DNA from 2 places in the Exiguobacterium sp. s80 genome. Region 1 is predicted to be linked to the other one. Evidence: predicted binding sites of a transcription regulator. Region 1 holds the regulator's gene; the other holds the start of a gene.
The links. Region 1 encodes LexA, which represses DNA repair genes until DNA is damaged. Its sites were predicted from a motif close to CGAACATATGTTCG; they were not measured.

Region 1 (8,004 bases):
TCCAGGTTCTTTATCGAGTGCACTCTTGTTACAAGAAATTGTGGAGGTGCTACATGGTTAATGTAATTCTCGTTTCACACAGTGAAAAACTGGCGACTGGTCTAAAGGAACTGCTTGCCGAAATGGCACCGGATACACCAATCCTGCTAGCGGCCGGTTTAGCGGATGGAAGCATCGGGACAGATGCTTCGCGCATTGAAGAGACGTTGAATGCGCTCGACGATGACGGTGTCATCTTGACGGATATCGGTTCTGCAACAATGAATACGGAGTTGGCCCTTGAACTGTATAGCGGTGATAAAACGGTCCAATTTGTCGAGGCGCCGCTCGTCGAAGGGGCATTCCTCGCGGCTGTTTTAAGTGGTCAATCGAAGTCACTGACTGAAGTCGTTGACGGATTGAAAAATGAATTCGCCTAAATGATTCGCGTAAGACCGATCTCCCTTCTAAGTCAGGTATCTGCCTGTTCGCTTAGAGGGGAGTTCTTTGGTGTGGATTGAGAAGTTGTATGAATTAAGAGGTCAAAGACAAAAAAAGAAGCGATTTCGAGTGATATCGAAATCGCTTCTTTTTAATAGAGTGGTGCAAAAGTCATCGTTGTTCGATTAGACGTTTGCGTTGGCTGCTTTTTTGTTCGGTGTGAATGCCATTGTCGCTTCGACCGCTTTTTGCCATCCGGCATAACGTTTTTCGCGATCGTCTTCTTTCATTTCAGGTGTGAATTGATGGTTGAGTTTCCACTGCTTTTTGATTTCAGCTTTATCTTTCCAATAGCCGACAGCGAGTCCAGCGAGGTAGGCTGCACCGAGTGCCGTCGTCTCATTGATTTCCGGGCGGTCAACTGGAACACCGAGAATATCCGATTGGAATTGCATCAAGAAGTCGTTGGCAACGGCACCACCGTCGACGCGTAACGTTTTCAGTTCGATGCCGGAATCTTGCTGCATCGCTGTCAAGACGTCGCGAGTTTGGTAAGCGAGTGACTCGAGTGTTGCGCGGACAAAGTGCTCTTTTTCCGTCCCGCGTGTCAATCCGAAGATGGCACCGCGAACGTCGCTATCCCAGTACGGTGCACCAAGACCAACGAAAGCAGGAACGACGTAGACGCCGTCTGTTGAATCGACTTTCAAAGCGTAGCCTTCTGAGTCTTTTGCATTTTTCAACATTCGGAGACCGTCACGCAACCACTGGATTGCAGAACCGGCAACGAAGATGGAACCTTCGAGTGCGTATTCCACTTTGCCGTCGACGCCCCAAGCGATCGTCGTCAAGAGTCCGTGGTCTGAAGAAACGGCTTTTTCGCCCGTATTCATCAACATGAAGCAACCTGTACCGTATGTGTTTTTCCCTTCGCCCGGTTCAAAGCACGTTTGACCGAACAAGGCAGCTTGTTGGTCACCGGCGATGCCGGCGATTGGAACTTCGAAGCCGAAGAAGTGATACGGGACTGTGTTGTCGTAGACTTCACTTGATTGACGGACTTCTGGCAACATCGATTTAGGGACTGTCAGGATTTCAAGTAACTCGTCATCCCATTGTTGTTCGTAAATGTTGTACATGAGTGTCCGTGAGGCATTCGTGTAGTCTGTGATATGTGTTTTTCCACCTGAGAGCTTCCAGACGAGCCACGTATCGATTGTACCGAAGAGCAGTTCCCCGTTCTCTGCTTGCTCACGTGCACCATCGACGTTATCTAGAATCCATTTGACTTTTGTTCCTGAGAAGTAGGCATCGATGAGTAAGCCAGTTTTATCGCGGAATTTTTGATTGAGTCCTTGTTCTTTTAGCTCATCACAAATGTCGGCCGTTTGACGCGATTGCCAGACAAGGGCATGATAAACTGGTTTTCCCGTTTCCTTGTTCCAGACGACTGTCGTTTCACGTTGGTTCGTAATTCCGATGCTCGCGATTTGACTCGGTTTGATGTCAGCCGTTCCGAGTGCATCCGCCATGACTGCTAAAATCGAACCCCAGATTTCATTTGCATCATGCTCGACCCAGCCTGGTTGTGGGAAGTATTGTTTGAATTCACGTTGAGCAGAGTTGACGATTTGACCATCATGATCGAAAATGATGGCGCGTGAGCTTGTCGTTCCTTGGTCGAGTGCTAAAATATACTTGTTTTCCATCTGTGAGTCCCCCTTGAATAGTTAAGATACCTAATGCTCAATCAAAATAGCAGTTGATAGATGAAGACGGCGATTGCGCCTCCGATGATTGGTCCGACAATCGGAATCCATGAGTAACCCCAGTCTGATGATCCCTTACCCGGAATCGGTAAGATCGCGTGGGCGATACGTGGACCAAGGTCACGGGCAGGGTTGATTGCATAACCCGTCGTACCACCGAGCGAAAGACCGATGACGACTACGAGGAGACCGACGATCAATGGATTGAGTCCGTCTGCAAACGTATTCGCTCCAAGCGCCAAGATACCAAAGACGAGAACGAATGTCCCGATGATCTCAGATACTAAGTTTGATCCCGTATGACGGATTGCTGGACCTGTCGCGAAGACACCGAGTTTTGCGGCTTGATCTTCTGTCGCTTCAAAATGTTTCATGTAATGAAGCCAAACGAGTACTGCGCCAAGGAATGCTCCGACAAGTTGAGCAGCGATATAGATAGGTACATCTGCCCACGGTAAGTCAGAATTGAGCGCGAGCGACAAAGTAACCGCTGGGTTCAAGTGGGCACCACTGGATGCCGCGACGTAAACACCGGTCATAACGGCGAGACCCCAAGCGAGCGTGATGACAATCCAGCCACCATTTTCAGACTTGGTTTTCTTCAGAACGACACCGGCGACGACGCCATCCCCGAGTAGGACGAGAATCAATGTTCCCATCATCTCACTAATAAAATTACTCATGCAAAAACCCTCCCTTTGGATTAAAGCGAATAGTGCCTTTCTATTTAAACCTAACCCGAATTGATAACGTTTTCAATACAAATAATTGAAATATAGGAATCGAAATTTTCAATATTTAGGTTTAAAAAAATTAGAATTGGATAATAAAAAGACTTTTTCCATGATTGAATGGAAAAAGTCAGGATCGACGTTTTTTTCGTTTCTTTTTAGGGCGGAACCAACTACTCGTATGATCAAGGATGATATGAATCGTACTTGCGGTCATCACACCGATAATAAAAGCAGGCATGACGTCAATCAATGAGTCGACCGTGCTTGCTTGGATGATTTCACTATAGAAGGCTAAAAAGAGTAGCGGAATCAATAAAGCGGCACTGTAGAGTAGGCGGATGACATCTCCGATGATTAAGCCATGCGACCAGATGGAGCGGTGCGGCATAATTTTAACGTATGGCATCCAAAGGACACGCAAAGGGCCAAAACGATAGTAAGGTTCCGATTTTAAGTCTAAGTCGGGCGAAAGCCATAAGGTCCCGACGGCGATTCCGACAGCGGTCGGGAGCCAATCCGTTTGGTTCGTTGCGACCGAATAAACAACATATCCCGTTAGGGCAACGGAGTTGACCGTATCATGTACATTTCCAGAAGGCATGAAAAAAGACCAGCTTAGCTGGTCCCTCTCTTAGTGAATCGTCCGGTAAACGCCGATGACCTTGCCAAGAATCGACACGTTATCGAAATACATCGGGTCCATCGAGTCATTTTCTGGTTGAAGACGTACCTGTTGATCTTCTAAGAAGAACCGTTTGACTGTCGCTTCACTATCTTCGGTCATCGCAACGACAATCTCCCCGTTTTCTGCTGTGTTTTGTTGACGCACGATAACACGATCGCCATCAAGAATACCTGCATTAATCATCGATTCGCCATCAATCGTCAACATAAAGACGGTTTCATTTCCTACATAATGTGCAGGGAGTGGGAAATGCTCTTCTATGTTTTCAATCGCAGTGATCGGAAGTCCGGCAGTTACCTTGCCGATAACGGGGACATGGACGATCGCTTCGTTGATTTCTTCAGGTTTATCAAGCAATATTTCAATCGCGCGTGGTTTCGTCGGGTCACGGCGAATCAGTCCACGTTTTTCTAGACGATCCAAATGACCGTGTACCGTTGAGCTTGAAGCAAGACCAACAGCTTCACCAATTTCGCGAACTGAAGGTGGATAGCCCTTTAACTTCACTTCAGCGATGATGTAGTCAAGGATTTCTTGTTGACGTTTAGACATTTTCCGCATACGAATTGCCACCTCTTTCCGGATTGGTTTTTTTAGGATTTAGGAATATATGTTTCTAGAATTACTATAACATAGAACAAATGAGCGCACAAACAATTGTTCGATGTTTTTGTATTGACCGAACACTGGTTCTGTGTTTATTATAGATTATGCGAACAATTGTTCCGAGAACATTTATTCTAATAACCTATTTGGAGGGATTCATGATGATTCATTCTATTCGTACTCATGCCTTTTCAATTCTGTTTTATACGCTCAGTTTTGCTTTCATTCTTTTTCTTTTAACACCACGACCGGATGAAAAGGTCCACCGATTACTTACGGCGTCAGTCACGGTAGATGAGAACGTAACAGTCGAACAAGTAGCTGAAGTCTACAATGATGGTTCGATGACGAATCAAGAATACATCGACTGGCTGATCAAGAACAATGAGCTCGAAACAAAACATGTCATTTCGAAAGACAAAATCGTTGTACCAATCGCACAACAATGACAGAATATAAAAGTTGTTGAATGAACGAACAGGGGTGTGAGGTACGATGAAAGTAGTAATCTACTGTCGCGTCTCGACGGAAAAAGAAGCACAAGAGAGCTCACTGGAGCGGCAAAGAGCAGAACTGTCGGGACTCGCTTTAACAAAAGGATTTGAAATCATAGATATCATCGTCGAAAAAGAAAGTGGCTATGATGTAGAGCGAGAAGGGATGTTGACCGTTCTTGATTATGTAACGCGTCATCTGGTGGAAGCGGTGCTCGTGACGGACGATACACGAATCGGACGAGGAAACGCCAAAATCGCGATTTTGCATACGTTCAAAAAACATGATGTCCAGTTGATGACGATGGAGTCAGACGGTGAATACAAACTGGCAGATGCGGAAGCGATGGTCCTCGAAATCGTTTCACTCGTTGAGGAATACCAGCGTAAGCTCCACAATGCAAAAATCGCACGCGGCATGCGACGGGCTGTCGATAATGGTTTTAGACCCGAACAAAATCTCAATCGGCAAGGCGAGAATGCCGGCCGCAGTCGAAAGGAAGTCCCGATTGAAGAAATCGTTCGATTACGTGAACTTGGTTTGACGTTTGCTGACATCGCGACGACCTTACGCGGCATGGGGCATGATATTTCGAAAGCGACGGTCAATCGGCGTTATCTTGAATATAAAGAAGTTGTCCAGTCTTATGAATGAAAGCAGGTGTTGTGTCATCTTGACGCGACAAACTTGCTTTTTTTTTTCGGGTCTTTTACAGTAAGGTTACTATTAAAGTGCTCCACGTTGAGTCAAAGAGAAAGAGGGATATTATGTTATCACAAGAACAACTCGATCGAATTAATGAACTTGCCAATAAATCAAAAGTCGAACCGTTAACGGAAGCTGAGACGGCGGAACAAAAAGAATTAAGAACGGCCTATTTAGAAGCATTTCGTGGTTCGTTCAAAAATCAAATGATGGGCATCAAAATCGTTGATGAAGAAGGAACGGATGTTACGCCTGAAAAATTGAAGCAAGCACAAGAAGAAGAACGCAATAAACAGTAAGCAAGTTTTGTATGAATGAAAGCTGCGTCGCTCAATCCGTGAGCGAGGTAGCTTTTTTAATGGGAAAATCAGTAATGTGTATCATGAAAGTCGCTTGAAAAGGGCAATAGAGAGCGCATTCATTTTAATGTGACATACTATTTAGAAAAGTTGTATCACATTTCTGTGTGTGCTAAAATGATATAGAATTTGTGAAAAAGAGAGAGGATGATTGTTTTGACGAACATGACAACAGTAGAATTACTAGCAGTAAATACGATTCGTACCTTATCAATTGATGCAGTACAAAAAGCGAACTCGGGCCACCCGGGAATGCCGATGGGTGCAGCACCGATGGCATTTACATTATGGGCGGATCATATGAACCACAACCCTAAAAATCCAGAATGGTTTAACCGTGACCGTTTTGTACTTTCAGCAGGACACGGTTCAATGCTTCTCTACTCACTCCTCCATTTATCAGGATACGACCTCGCGATGGATGACTTGAAGTCATTCCGTCAATGGAACTCAAAAACACCGGGTCACCCGGAATACCGTCACACAGCAGGTGTCGATGCGACGACTGGTCCACTCGGACAAGGCATCGCGATGGCCGTCGGTATGGCGATGGCAGAACGTCACCTCGAAGCGAAATACAACCGTGACGACTTAAATGTCGTGGATCACTTCACGTATGGCATTTGCGGAGACGGTGATTTAATGGAAGGTGTCTCTGCAGAAGCGGCTTCACTCGCAGGACATTTAGGTCTTGGTAAACTCGTCGTCCTGTATGATTCAAACGATATCTCGTTAGATGGTGACTTGGACAAGTCATTCTCTGAAAACGTCCAACAACGTTTTGAAGCATACAACTGGCAAGTCATCCGTGTTGAAGATGGAACGGATATCGATTCGATTTCAAAAGCACTCGACGCGGCGAAAGCGGAAACAACAAAACCGACATTGATCGAAGTCAAAACGGTTATCGGATTCGGTTCGCCGAACAAATCAGGGAAATCGGCTTCACACGGTGCACCACTCGGCGATGCGGAAATCAAGTTGACGAAAGCAAGCTACGTTTGGGATCATGAAGAATTCTATGTACCGGAAGAAGTCAAAGACTTGTTCGAGGAGCGCATCGAAAAACGTGGCGCTGATACAGAAGCAGCATGGACGGAAAAAATGGAGCAATACAAAGCAGCACATCCGGAATTGCACGCTGAGCTTGTTCGAGCGATCAACAATGAATTGCCGAGCAACTGGGAAGCAGATCTTCCGACATATGATCTGACATCGAAAAAAGCAACACGTCAGACAAGTGGGGAAGTCTTAAACGCTCTTGCGAAAAACATCCCATCAATCTTCGGGGGATCAGCTGACTTAGCTGGTTCGAACAACACGATGCTAAAAGGCGAAGCTGACTTCGATATCGATCCAAGTGGCCGTAACATTTGGTTCGGTGTCCGTGAGTTCGCGATGGCAGCAGCTGTTAACGGAATGGCACTTCACGGTGGCGTCATCCCTTACGGTGCGACATTCTTCGTCTTCTCAGACTACTTGCGCCCGGCAGTCCGTCTTGCAGCATTGATGGGGATTCAATCAATCTTCGTCTTGACGCATGACTCGATCGCAGTGGGAGAAGATGGTCCGACACACGAGCCGGTCGAACACTTGATGAGTTTCCGTGCGATGCCGAACTTGACGGTCTATCGTCCGGCAGACGGAAAAGAAACGATTGCCGCTTGGAAAACAGCTGTTCAATCGAAAAACAAACCGACGTTGCTCGTTATGACACGTCAAGGTTTACCTGAACTGGAAGGCACGACAGTCGAAGGTGCTGAAAAGGGTGGTTATGTCATCGCAGGTGACGTAAACACAGCAGATACAATCTTGATGGGAACGGGTTCAGAAGTTCACTTGCTCGTCGAAGCACAAAAACAACTGGGCGAAAAGGTTGCGGTCGTTTCACTTCCATCATGGGAGTTGTTCGAAGCACAAACAGCTGAGTACAAAGAATCTGTCTTACCAAAACGGATCACGAAACGTCTTGCGATCGAAGCAGGCGCGTCACTCGGTTGGTACAAGTACGTGGGAACAGAAGGACAAGTCATCGGAATCGATCGTTTCGGCGCATCGGCTCCAGGAGACCTTCTATTAAAAGAGTACGGCATGTCTGTCGAAAATATCTTGGAAACAGTCAAGCAACTCGGATAAGTGGAACAGGTGCGCGTTCATGCGCACCTTTTTCATGCATTATCTATGCAAACGGTTAGAATTATAGTATAGTAAAAAGCGACGTTTTAAGTTAG
Region 2 (8,004 bases), on a different contig from region 1:
AAAGCACAATCCGTTTCTCAGCCACCTGCGGCTGAAGAGGCGGATTTTTTTGAAGTGGACACGCGTCCGGATCAGACACGCCGCAAAAACAAAAACATCGATGCCTGATTTTCGGCGACATCGCGACGAAAGAACTCGGTATACTGTAGAAAAGGAGGCGATCGCATGGAGGACCATCAAACAGAAGAGTATTATGCGGCACTCGTCCGCCGGGATGCGACCTATGAAGGGCGGTTCTTCGTCGGCGTCAAGACGACAGGCATCTTTTGCCGGCCGTCCTGTCCTGCCCGGAAACCGAAACGCGAGAACTGTGAATTTTACAAGACGGCGAAAGAAGCCTTACTCGCTTCGTATCGCCCGTGTCTCCGCTGTAAACCGTTGTCGCACCCCGGTGCGAGTGACATCATCAGCCGTCTTGTTGCCGCTGTCGAAGCGACACCGGAAAAACGTTTTAAGGAGGCCGATTTCCGGGAACTTGGACTCGATGCATCAACGGCGCGCCGCCAATTCAAAAAACGCTTCGGGATGACGTTCGTCGAGTATGCCCGCTCACGTCGGATGGGACTGGCGATGAAAGAAATCCGGACCGGGAAACCGGTCATCGAGGCCCAGCTCGCGGGTGGCTACGAATCGAGCAGCGGCTTTCGGGATGCTTTCGCAAAAATCATGGGTGCGACACCGAAACGCTGGGACGGGACTTACTTGCAGGCGAAATGGCTCGATACGCCACTCGGTCCGATGCTCGCGATTGCAGACGAGGAAGCCCTTCATTTGCTTGAGTTCGTCGATCGCCGGGGATTGGAACGGGAGATCGAACGGCTTCGTCTCGCGGCACGGGCCGTCATCGTCCCGGGGGAATCAATCATCTTCGAGCAGATCGGACAGGAGCTGACCGACTATTTCGCCGGGACACTGCTTCAGTTCAAGACACCACGTGCCCTCTACGGCACGCCGTTCCAACGCCGCGTCTGGGCCGAGTTGGAGCGTATTCCGTCCGGGGAAACAATCTCCTATCAAGAACTCGCCATCCGGATTGGCAATCCGCTTGCTGTCCGGGCCGTCGCCCGGGCAAATGGTGCCAATCAACTGGCACTCGTCATTCCGTGTCACCGCGTCATTCGGGCGAACGGGGACCTAGGCGGGTATGCCGGCGGGCTCGCCCGGAAAGCGACGTTGCTCGAAACCGAGCGACGAAAGGACTTGATTTTACATGGCACTGATTAAAGATGTCTTCTCGGACGACTGGCTCGACCGCCTGAGTCGGGCGCTTGACGCGCCGCGGCTGCAGCAGGACATTAAACGAGCCGACTGGGAGGAACTCGCCTTCAAACAACGGGTCCGCCGAATTTCGACGTCGCTTGGATCGTATGTGCCACGTGAATTTGATGTGGCGGCGACAGAACTCGAACGGCTTGCCCCGGAGTTCACGGGACTCGCCGGGATCGTGTTTCCCGACTATATCGAGCTCTACGGCGACGACTGGGACCGGTCGTTGCTGGCACTCGAACGGCTGACGCCGTATTCGACAGCGGAGTTCGCTGTCCGGCGATTTTTACTGAGCGACCAAGACCGGTACTTACAACAGGCACTGCTCTGGAGCACGTCGGACGATGAACATGTCCGGCGCCTGGCATCGGAAGGGACACGACCACGCCTACCATGGGGACAGGCCATCCCGGCGTTGATTGCCGATCCGCGTCCCGTCCTGCCGCTGCTCGACCGGTTGCTGACCGACGACTCACTTTACGTCCGCAAGAGTGTCGCCAATCACTTGAACGACATCACGAAGACGCACCCGGAACTTGTGATTGAACGACTCGATCAGCTCGGAAACAATCCGCAGACGGACTGGGTGTTACGTCATGCTTCGCGGACGTTGCTGAAACAAGGACACCCTGACGTCCTAAAGGCATTTGGTCTCGTGACACGCGGCACGGTCACGGTCGATGATTTGACGGTGACACCGTCGCTGCCGATCGGGGGCGAGCTGACGTTTACGTTTGCGCTGACGACAACAGAACCGCAAGTCCTGCGGATTGAATATGCGATTGACTATGTCAAAAAGCGGGGAATGAGTCAAAAGGTCTTTCGGATTAGTGAACGACAGGTGGCTGGACGGGAGACGTTTACAAAACGGCAATCGTTTCGGAACTTGACGACACGCGTCCACTATCCGGGGACGCATCGTGTGACCATCTTGATTAATGGGCAAGCTTACGCAACGGCAACGTTTGACGTGACAGGGGAGGAATGAAGATGAACGGACGCCATCCTGACTTTACGACGTCCCGCTTACACATCGAAGCGGTGGATACGACAGACGGCTGTGTTTGGACATTGGAGCTGCGGGACGAGCACCAACAGGTTGCGACGATGCAGTTAGCCGGTCAGCAACTCAGCTATGACGCAATCGATCCGTCTGACGCCGCCGGCTACGTTGAAGAAGCCTTGAGGGTCATCACGGCGTATCTGGCACGGACATTATTGTTACCGTCCGTGACGGGCAGAGGCGGGGAAGTCGTCGTTTGGGAGAAGAGTGGATTTGAGAGAACGGATGACGGATTTTCGTTAGCCTTGACGCACTAAACGAAAAAGAGGACAATCCGCGTCGCGGACTGCGAACGGCTTGTCCTCTTTTTTTAAGGTTCCGAGATGCCGTTCGCGAGCAACAGGAGATAAACCCAAATCACGAGCGGGAGCAACAGCATCAGAGTGGCAAGCAGGCTGAAGGTCTTGATGACAGTGTTTTTCAACCGGAGCGCAATCAGGAGTGACATCACATAGCCGACGCCGACGAGCGAATACAGACTGATCGGGACCCAAAGGCTCATATTCGGGAACGTCCGTCCGTTCAGCCCGAAGAACAGTAGGATGCTGACAATCAAGAGGATGAAAGTCAGGATCAGAGAGTGGTATTCGTTCCGGTGCGACTTCAAGCGGCATTCCCCTTTCATGACGTTACCTGACGGGTGTGTAAGACCAGCCGAAGCGGGCACAGATTGCTTCGGCACTTGCAGCGGCAGAGCGTCCTTCCGTATCCAGGCGGAAGTAGTTCGGGTACGGCAGTTCTCCTGGCAGGGAGGACGTCCGGTAGCCGTCTGCCGTCTCGAGCAAGTCGTTTTCGGAAGCGGTGAGATCCCGTTTCGTAAACTTATGGGCAAGCCGGTTTTCCGTCTTGTTTCGCGCGAGACGTGTCGCGACGGATGCTTCGAGTTCGACGATATAGACGTCGGCACCGGCTTCTTCGAATAACGCGACCGTCTCCTCGATGAATTCGATGCCCCCGCCTTCAACCCCGAACAGGCAGAGGAATGTGAAGAGGACGCCTTCGAGATCACTGACCGCCATCTCCTTGAACATCTCCCGACGGATTAAGTCTTTCAGCCTGTGATGGGCGGGCTTTGAAAAGTCAAAATAGGGCAACAGCAAATCGATCGTCTGGTGGTTATGAAACAACTTCATCCCGGTCAACCGTTCGAGTTCCTGACCGATCGTCATTTTTCCGACCGCCTGCGGACCGAGCAATAAAACAAATTTCATCAAAAGACCCCGTTTCCTTTTTTTTGTTAGATTACCATACCGGTTCAGCACGTTGGAGTTAGAACGTTTGTTCGTAAAATGATATAATGGAGATAACAACGGATGGCGTGTCACAACGAATGGAGGGTGTTCGGGCAGATGGAACATTGGAAGATGGTACAAGGATATGAAGGGAGTTATCAAGTGTCGACGTCGGGAAATGTCCGTTCGCTCGACCGGATTGTCGAGACAAGCCGTGGCGTCAAGCAGCGGCGCACAGGTGTCCTCCTGCGTCCGCGCATCAATCAGGAAGGTTACCGGAAAGTGACATTGTATCAGCACGGGCGCGGTGAACGGTTTTACGTCGGCGAACTCGTTGCGCAAGCGTTTCTCGACCCGACCGCTTGTCAGGAGCGTCTCGTCCGGGCGGATCATGACCGGTTGAACGACCACATCGATAATCTGTCGGTCAAGCCTTCGCCGAGTCAAGCCTATGCTTCCTTGCTCGCTGAATTCGATCTGCTGTTGACGGACCATGTCGAATTGTCCGCGTGGCAGATTCGGGAGATCCGGCGGCGCTACCGGACGGGCGAAGCGTCGATTCGAAAGCTTGCGCTCGTGTACGGGGTGACTGAAAACCGGGTCCGCAATATCATCGATAAGAAAGAGGCACGGTATGTCATGTAGGCAGAAGGAAAGGGCAGTCCGAAGAAAATCGGTCTGCCCTTTTGGTTGAAAAAAAGTAAGGTGTCGTTAGCCGGCAAGTGGTAAGTACGGCGTGATTTGGCTCACCGTCAGTTGGAGGAGCTGTTGCGTTTCCTCTTTCGGTTCAGACGTGACGTAGATGATTAACGCAGCGGCGACGATTAAAAAGATGACGATGACGAGCCCGATGAAGAAAGGCATTTTACTTTTTCGTTTTTCTTCGTTCATGTCCACAGGTAGTTCCCCCTTTTACGAATTAACAGATGCATCTGTCATAATGATTCCCCTTTAAGAAAATGGAAAACCTGCAAAACGGCTAGAAAAAGGGTGCCGGTAAGACGATAAAGAAGATATAGACAGAAAAAGCTATTTTTTGAAGGGATGTCGATCGTCGTGTTGAGTCAGTTCAACCAGTTTCTATTAAACTTTTCCCTTTTGATTACGTCCCTGCTGTTCGCCTTCTTACCGATGCGCAACATCAAACGCATTTCACCGCACTCCTCAATCCAGATCCGGCTTGCCGTCGGATTGATTGCAAGCGTGATCGGGGCACTGCTCGTCTTAAACAGTATCGCCTACGACGGGGCAAAAATTGACTTACGACTCGTCGCGCTCGTCACGGCGTATTATTACGGCGGCTGGGTCAGTGGCGCATTGACGACGGTCGCCGTCATCGGGGCCCGCTTTCTCGTCACGCCACCCGGTGTCTACCAAGGTTTGATTCTCGCGACACTGATTTGTCTTGCTTTACTCGTCACGGCAAGTATTTACCGTCGCTTTGCTGCCCAGACGTTCAAAGACTACCTTGTCCTACTGAGCATCGGGATCGGCTACAGCTTACCGGCCCTGTACTTGTTGACGGATACGTTCATTCGGTTTTTCGAGATGTCATTCGTCTACATCATCTTCAATCTTCTCGGAGGGTACGTGACGTTTCGTTTCCTGCAGGAGTTACGGAAACATTTCCAGTTCGTCCAAGCCCAGCAGGAGCTTGCCTTGACGGACAGTCTGACGAATCTCGCCAATCGGCGGAAACTCGATGAGACATTGGCCGACTATGACAAACACGGGTATGCCTTCTCGGTCCTGATCGTCGATATCGACTTTTTCAAGTCGGTCAATGACGAATACGGACATGATGGCGGGGATGTCGTCTTACGGCAACTCAGTCATCTGTTGACGACGTTTTGTCCGGAAACGGGACTCGTCACCCGGTATGGCGGCGAGGAATTCGTCGTCGTCCTGCCGGATATCTCGCACCGTGAAGCGGAGCGACTCGGGGAACGGATTCGGACGGCGTGCGCCGATCAACACTTCATCTTCAAACCGTATCCGGCTTTCCATGTCACGCTTTCGATGGGTGTCGCATCGTCCGACCAAGCCAAGACGGCGTTCGAAGTCGTCCAAAAAGCCGATCAGGCGCTGTATCAGGCAAAGCAGACGGGGCGCAACAAAGTCGTCGGTTATGATGTGACACATAATTAAAAAAAGGCAGCTCCGCGGAGCCTGCCTTTTTCGTGTTGTCATTCACCGACCATGCCGTCGTTATCGTTGTCCCGCATGTACGGATAGAGCCAGTGGTCACTCCGGATCGGCATGCTGAAACCGGCATCCTTCGCTTCCTGGATCGTGACTTGTCCGTTTCCGTTCGCATCGACGCTTGAGACGTCACCGCCCGTTTCCGGCGTCGTGCTTGGTGTCGAAGCGGCAGGCGTTTTCGCCTTCGGTTCAGCTTTTGGTGTTGCTTTTGGCGCTGCCTTTGGTTCAGCCTTCGGTTTACTTTCCGGACTCTCGGTCAGACCGAGCGACGCGTTGACGCCATCCGGGTTGACGTTATCGAACTTGTCGACGATGACGTTGCCTTTGATTGTGTACGTGTACTGATAACTCGAAGGAATTTGCGTTTTCGTCGTTTCATAACGGATGATCGCTTCGAAATTCGTCGCACCACCGGCTTTACGGATAGTATCTTCCATGTACGCTTGATCGCCGTGGCGATTGAGCGTACTGTCCTGCGGCGTGATGTTGTAGGCGTTCGAGACACCGCCAAGCGAATCGGCGATGACATGTCCTTCATCAAGATCACGGTGTTCGACACCCGGAACCTTCGCTTCATCATGATAGTAGCGACCGGCTGACGTCACGTCTTCCGTTTTATCATTTTGTAAGGTGATTTTTTTGGCGATGACTTTGACGAGTTGTCCATGCTTGTTCGTAAATGCCCAGTACTCGCGGTCCCCGAACCCGATATCGACGACGACGTTCGCCTGACGCGAGCCGGACTGGTCGCCGCCATCGACTTGAATCTGTTTGTATCCGGCAAACGGATCATTGCTGGACGCCGTGACCGAGGGCTTGTCTTCTGTTTCTTTTTGATCCGTTGTCGTATCTGATTTTTTTTCGGTCGTCTCTTTCGCAACCGGCTCTGCAGGAGGCGTCTCCTGTTTCGCGTCTTCTTTAACGATGTCCGCTGTCGGTTCTTTGACGTCGCTCGTCTGCGGCGTCTCTTCTTTTGGAGCACGTTCCTCCGTCTTCGTGTCTGTCGAAGAAACCGTCTCCTCGTCGCTCGCACATCCCGTCAGTAACAGGGCCGCTAGCGGTAATGCAAGGTACATTCGTTTTTTCATGCCGCACTCCTTTCACTTAAGCACACCCGTCTGTTTTCTCAACATCCCTGAAGCTGGCGCTAAGCTGATTTTCAATATATAACAATCTTAATATATATTTGGGTGCGATTAAACAAATATGTAAATTTACTTAAGGAATGACGACGTCAACCTCGTGACGTGATGCAATCAAGGAAGTTGCATTTCAGGAAAAAGACGATCTGTCCTGGTGGGCAGGACAACAAAAAAACACGCCACTTCACGTGACGTGTTTTCAAGTCGAGACGAGCTGAGGAAATATCTGATACCGCTCAAAGTCAGTTAAGATGTTCGGTGCAATCTGTTTCCGAATCATTGCTTCGTCAGCCCAAAGATAGGCGTCGTGTTCGTCCGATAAGCTGACAGCATTGGTTTCCGCCGTACAGAAATAGACGAGTAAGATGACTTGGCGGTCGGAGTGGGTCAGGAAACTGGAGGCATACGCAATCCGGTCGACCGTGACTGAGAGTCCCGTTTCCTCTCGGATTTCACGGATCAGACTCGCTTCCGGTTGCTCCCCGAAATCAATCTTCCCGCCCGGACATTCCCAGGTCCCGCCACCCGAGTCGGCAGCGGCACGCTGGACGATCAGGATTCGGTGATCTTGCCGGATGATGCCTTTGACGGCGGTGACGATGGTTGGCATGTGTGTTCCTCCGTTCGCTTGAGCACGACAGGCAGGGGGCCTTCCTGTCGTACGAGTTGATTGTTGTTAAGGTAAATCCCTGTCCGTTCCGGTAAACCGTAAGCGTATAGGCTTCCGGTCGTAATAAATGCCTGTTGTAAATTCGCGGCTTCATCCCATGTATCGTAATGGACGGAGAGGACGGCGTCGGGTAAGAGGCCGAGCCCTTCAAGGACTAAGTCCCGGCCGTCCCGCTGGTCAATCGCCGGTATCCGGCACTCGTCCGGTGCGAGTAAGGCACCGGCAGAAAAGCCAGCGACCGGGACACCGTCTTGAAACTGTTCCTGAATGACAGCGCCGATTGGTGTGTGAACGATGAACTGTTGATACCGCTCCGTTTCACCACCGGCGATGATGATCCCGGCGCTTTGTTTCAGCGTCGCAAGCTGAGACAAGGTCGGATGCCCGGAGAGCGGGAAGTGGAAAAAGTCCGTCTTCCCGTGCGCTTCG

Region 2: the regulator LexA is predicted to act here: its motif matches at 3,601-3,614, upstream of KNP94_RS11855 (NUMOD4 domain-containing protein).

Annotation. Positions count from the first base shown of each region.
Region 1 is NZ_JACSMP010000001.1:439,621-447,624, forward strand. It holds gene dhaL (dihydroxyacetone kinase subunit DhaL) at 1-61, shown strand, start outside; gene dhaM (dihydroxyacetone kinase phosphoryl donor subunit DhaM) at 54-419, shown strand; gene glpK (glycerol kinase GlpK) at 606-2,129, opposite strand; gene KNP94_RS02240 (MIP/aquaporin family protein) at 2,171-2,872, opposite strand; gene KNP94_RS02245 (metal-binding protein) at 3,051-3,524, opposite strand; gene lexA (transcriptional repressor LexA) at 3,555-4,169, opposite strand; gene yneA (cell division suppressor protein YneA) at 4,376-4,663, shown strand; gene KNP94_RS02260 (YneB family resolvase-like protein) at 4,710-5,363, shown strand; gene KNP94_RS02265 (DUF896 domain-containing protein) at 5,477-5,713, shown strand; gene tkt (transketolase) at 5,921-7,909, shown strand.
Region 2 is NZ_JACSMP010000006.1:140,263-148,266, reverse strand. It holds gene KNP94_RS11880 (bifunctional transcriptional activator/DNA repair enzyme AdaA) at 166-1,224, shown strand; gene KNP94_RS11875 (DNA alkylation repair protein) at 1,211-2,254, shown strand; gene KNP94_RS11870 (hypothetical protein) at 2,257-2,586, shown strand; gene KNP94_RS11865 (hypothetical protein) at 2,640-2,936, opposite strand; gene KNP94_RS11860 (DEAD/DEAH box helicase family protein) at 2,959-3,540, opposite strand; gene KNP94_RS11855 (NUMOD4 domain-containing protein) at 3,679-4,206, shown strand; gene KNP94_RS11850 (hypothetical protein) at 4,273-4,452, opposite strand; gene KNP94_RS11845 (GGDEF domain-containing protein) at 4,618-5,709, shown strand; gene KNP94_RS11840 (DNA/RNA non-specific endonuclease) at 5,748-6,851, opposite strand; gene KNP94_RS11835 (NUDIX hydrolase) at 7,105-7,515, opposite strand; gene KNP94_RS11830 (Type 1 glutamine amidotransferase-like domain-containing protein) at 7,458-8,004, opposite strand, start outside.